Regions from separate parts of the Mesorhizobium sp. LNJC405B00 genome, predicted to be linked through region 2. Evidence: predicted binding sites of a transcription regulator. Region 2 holds the regulator's gene; the other holds the start of a gene.
What was found. Region 2 encodes PhoB, which activates phosphate uptake and scavenging genes when phosphate is short. Its sites were predicted from a motif close to TGTCATNNANCTGTCAT; they were not measured.
Positions count from the first base shown of each region.

Region 1 (2,469 bases), on a different contig from region 2:
TTGGCGGCTTCCAGCGTGGTCGGGAATTCCGCGACGCGCACGCCTTGTTCGATCGCCTCGTCGACATGGCCTGATGTGGCGTCGTCATGGCTCGCCAGCACAATGCCCCGCTCGTTGCAGGCGGCTGATATCGCCACCCGGTTCGGTCCCGAATTCTTCGCTGATTCCGACATCCGCTTTTCGCAGAACAATTGGAAGTCGCGATCGGTCAATTTCAGCTTGCGCTGATAGTAATGGGCGTAGGTCTCGAGATTGACGAACTGACGCTGTCCCGGCGCATGGTCCATCAGCGAGGCCAGCTTGACCCGCCCGTCGCCATCGAAATTGGCGAAAGCCCGCAAGCAATCCGGCGCCGAGACCTCGCAGCGCAGGTGCAGGAAATGGTCGGCCCGCAACCGGTCTTTCGCGACGCTGTCCTCGATCGCGCCGGCGAGCTTGCGGATGTCGTCGGAGGTAATATCCGCGTCCTCGTCCATGCCGACACGCAAAGCGTCGAGCACGGTGGTGATGCCGGCGGTGGCCACCTGCGCGTCATGGGCAAGGACGGCGGCGATCGGGTTCCAGCGCACTTTCGGGCGCGGCGCATAGTGGCCTTCGAGATGGTCAGTGTGCAGCTCGACCAGGCCGGGAATGATGTAGTCGCCGCCCATGTCCTCGCCGCCCATGCTCCCGCCGGTGTGGCCGGTGCCGGCGTCGACGCCGGAGATAAAACCGTCGCGCAGCACGAGCGACCCTTCGACGATCTCGTCGGCAAGCACGATGCGGGCGTTGTGGAGAACAGTTTCGGCGGTCATTCAGGCAGTCCTTGCTTACTCGGACGAATTGCGGTCAGGCGGTTTTTCGGGCAGCGCGGCGGCCGAGCGCATGATGCGAAAGCACCATGAACGGAGCGCCCGGTTCGGTTTCGACGAACAGCGTCAGCGCATCCACCAGCACCGGCTGCTGCAGCACATCGGCGAACAGGCTGTCAATTGCCGCGCGCAGACGTTGGCTTTCCTGCGGCCCGGCCCGGCCGGACAGTGTCATGTGGAAGCGAAAGGTCTCAAACACATAGGGATAGCCCCACTGGCAGAGATTGCGGAACTCGGCCGGCTTCAGCGAATCCGGGCTGCGCCGCTCGATCTCGGCCTCGGTGAGCGGCGCGCGAAAACGGTCGAAGCTAAGCACGACATCATCGGCGAAACGGTTGAGCGGCGGCAGCGGGCCTTCCGGCAGCAAAGCGAAGAAACCATCGATCTGGCTGACGACCAGGCGCGGGATGGTGACCGTCGGCGTTGCTTCGGCAAAGGCGTCCAGCGCCGCGCGCAACGAGCTTTCGGTTTCGTTGGCGGCCAACCGGAAGGGCGCTTTCAGCGTCGCATGAAAACCGTAGCGCCGCGCCGATGCGGTGTGAAAGGCGACTTCGGCCGCCGACAGCTCGCCCACCGCCTCGACCGGCCTGGTGGCGGCGCCAAAGGGGTCGCGGCCCAGCCAGTTGGCGGCGATCCGCGCCAACGGCTCGTCCTGCCTTGGGGTGAAATAGATGGCGTAGCGCATCGAAAAAAATCCTCGTCAGCCCGCTGCCATAGGTGATTTCCATGACGGATTGACGAAGCTTATGCGGGTTTTCGAAGGCAAATCGACCCCATGGATCGTTAGCCGACGATTTTTTGCTGCTGGACCAACCGCTTCCGGCGCAAGCGAAGGCCGATCAGGCCTTCGTCAGCCACTCGTGCTCGGGCGCGTTGTGGAACTTCCACGTCCGCTTCGGCCCGGCCATGACGTTGAGGTAATAGAGGTCGTAGCCGTGGCAGGCGGCGCAGGGGTGATAGCCCTTGGGCACCAGCACAACATCGCCGTCCTCGATCGCCATGGCTTCGTCCAACTCGCGGGCGCCGGTCTTGTCGGCGTCGGTGTAGACGCGCTGGAAGGCAAAACCCTGCGGCGGGTTGAGGCGGTGGTAGTAGGTTTCCTCGAGATAGGATTCGGCAGGCAGATTGTCCTGGTCGTGCTTGTGCGGCGGGTAGCTCGATGTGTGGCTGCCGGGCGTGATGACCTCGACCACCAGCAGCGAGTCGGCCGGCTTACCCTCGGGCAATATGTTGGTGACGTAGCGCGTGTTGGTGCCTTTGCCACGCACTTCCTGACCGAGGTCGTCCGGGACGATGACGCGCACCGGGAGGCCGCCGCCAAGGCCCGGCGCCGAGCAGACCGCGAGCTCGAGATCGGTGTCGGCGGTGACCGACCAATCCGACCCCTCAGGAATATAGACCGACCACGGCTTGCCCTCGAAGGGCGACATGCGCTCGCCGAGCAGGCCGAGTTCCTGGCCGCCGGCCCTTGCCGTGCCCTTGCCGGTGACGAACACCAGGCAGACTTCGCGATCCCGCGTCTTGCCGGATGCGGTCGCGCCCGGCTTCAGCCGGTGCAGGTCGAAGCCGACATAGGTCCATCCGGCGCTTTTGGGCGTGACATGGGCGACGCGGCCAT
Region 1 is NZ_AYWC01000002.1:471,138-473,606, reverse strand. It holds gene X756_RS159225 (alpha-D-ribose 1-methylphosphonate 5-triphosphate diphosphatase) at 1-794, opposite strand, end outside; gene X756_RS159230 (DUF1045 domain-containing protein) at 829-1,536, opposite strand; gene iolB (5-deoxy-glucuronate isomerase) at 1,691-2,469, opposite strand, start outside.
Region 1: a site for PhoB is predicted at 1,578-1,594, ahead of X756_RS159230 (DUF1045 domain-containing protein). Genes of this name have one in related genera too.

Region 2 (2,469 bases):
GGGCGAGGATGCCGAGCCGGTCGATATCGGCGACGCTGATATGCGGGCGCTGGCCGCTCGTGCGCGAGAGACGGACGGACCGGAGCGCGAAGCCTATCGCAGGGCCGGTGAGGCGCTCGGCTTCGGCCTCGGCAGCCTGTTTGCGCTGATCGACCCGGCCCCCGTCGCCATGGTCGGCGTCAGCGCCGCCGCGTTCGACCTGATCGAACCGGCATTGCGCGAAGCGATCGCCCAGACCGCCGGCGGCCAGCACTCGAAATCGATCTCCTTCGACACCGAGCCCAACGAGCTGCCGCTGATCCGCGAAGGCTGTGCCATGCGCGCGCTCGGCTTCGTCGATCAGGAGATTTTCGCGCCGGGCATTCAGGCCAAATCCGGCAAGCATGTCGCCTGAATGGCCGGCAACGGCGCGACGCGCAGCATCCTAGTCTTCCCTGATCGCGTAGCCGGCGCCGCGAATGGTACGGATGACATCCGGCATGCGGCCGTTGTTGACCGCTTTGCGTAAGCGCCCGACATGGACGTCGACGGTTCGCTCGTCGATATAGATCGTCTCGCCCCAGACATTGTCGAGCAGTTGGCTGCGCGAGAACACGCGGCCGGGATGGCGCATCATGAATTCGAGCAGCCGGAACTCGGTCGGTCCGAGCCTGATCTCGCTCTTCTTGCGGTAGACACGGTGCGACTCGCGGTCGAGCACGATGTCGCCGACCTTGAGCACGCTGGACAGCACTTCCGGCTTGGCCCGGCGCAGCAGCGCCTTCACGCGCGCCATGAACTCCGGCGTCGAGAATGGCTTGACCAGATAGTCGTCGGCACCGGTGGACAGGCCGCGCACGCGATCGCTTTCCTCACCGCGCGCGGTCAGCATGATGATCGGCAGCCGCTCGGTTTCGGGCCGCACTCTAAGCCGCCGGCAGAGCTCGATGCCGGAAACAGCGGGCACCATCCAGTCGAGCACCAGGAGATCGGGCACGTTTTCCTGCAGGCGGATCTCGGCCTCGTCGCCGCGTGTCACCACCTCGACCTGATAGCCTTCGGATTCGAGGTTGTAGCGGAGGAGCACGCCTAGCGGCTCCTCGTCCTCCACGACCATGATGCGTGGCGCGATCATAGGCAGTTCACCCTCATCAGGCCGGCGTGGCCATCGCCGTCTCGTCCTGCTTCGGACGATTGGCGGGCAATTGCTGGCCGGTCAGCACATAATACGCATTTTCGGCGATGTTGGTGACATGATCGCCGATGCGCTCAAGATTCTTGGCGCAGAACAAGAGATGCGTGCAGGCGGTGATGTTGCGAGGGTCTTCCATCATGTAGGTCAAGAGCTCACGAAACACGGACGTGTATTTGACGTCGATGCGCTCGTCGTCATTCCTGAGTTTTGCAAGAGCTGCCGCATCGGTGGCGGCATATTCCTCGACGACGCCTTGCACCTGGATCAGCACCAGTTGCGCCATGGCATCGATGGAGTGCGAGAGGTCGCGCGGCGTGACGCTGAGGCCCACGGTGCCGACGCGTTTGGCGATATTCTTGGCGAGATCGCCGATGCGCTCGAGGTCGCCGGCCATGCGGATCGAGCCGACCACGGCGCGCAGATCGTTGGCCATCGGCTGGCGCTTGGCGATCAGCGTGATGGCGCGGTCGTCCAGTTCGCGCTGGCGCGCATCCATGATGGCGTCGTCGGACACGACACGCTGTGCCAGCGCATTGTCCGAATTGAGCAGCGCCTTGGTCGAGCCGCTGACCATCGAGCCGGCCAGATCGCCCATGTCGCGGATCAGCTTACTGATCTGCCCGAGCTCTTCATCGAAGGAGGCGACGGTATGTTCACCCATGATCTTGGTCCTCGTGCCTGAAAATTCACCCGCCGGACGGCTCAGCCGAAGCGGCCGGTAATGTAGTCCTGGGTGCGCTTGTCGTCGGGGTTGGTGAACATCTTGTCGGTGGCGCCCTCCTCGACGAGATAGCCGAGATGGAACATCGCCGTGCGTTGCGAGACGCGCGCCGCCTGCTGCATCGAATGGGTGACGATGACGATCGTGTAGTTCTGGCGCAGCTCGTCTATCAGCTCCTCGACACGGGCGGTGGCGATCGGATCGAGCGCCGAGCAGGGCTCGTCCATCAAGATCACTTCCGGCGACACGGCGATGGCGCGCGCGATGCACAGGCGCTGCTGCTGGCCGCCGGACAGGCCGGTGCCGGGCTCCTGCAGGCGGTCCTTGACCTCGTTCCAGATCGCCGCCTTCTTCAGGCTCTGCTCGACGATCTGGTCCATGTCGGACTTGCGCTTGGCCAGCCCATGGATGCGCGGGCCGTAGGCGACGTTCTCGTAGATGGACTTCGGGAACGGGTTGGGTTTCTGGAACACCATGCCGACGCGGGCGCGCAGTTCGACGACATCGATGTTCTTGTCGTAGATGTCGTCTTCATCGAGCGTGATCTTGCCGGTCACCCGCGCCGAATCGATGG
Region 2 is NZ_AYWC01000011.1:237,578-240,046, forward strand. It holds partial or broken gene X756_RS01000000165835 (ROK family protein) at 1-394, shown strand, start outside; gene phoB (phosphate regulon transcriptional regulator PhoB) at 425-1,114, opposite strand; gene phoU (phosphate signaling complex protein PhoU) at 1,131-1,835, opposite strand; gene pstB (phosphate ABC transporter ATP-binding protein PstB) at 1,877-2,469, opposite strand, start outside.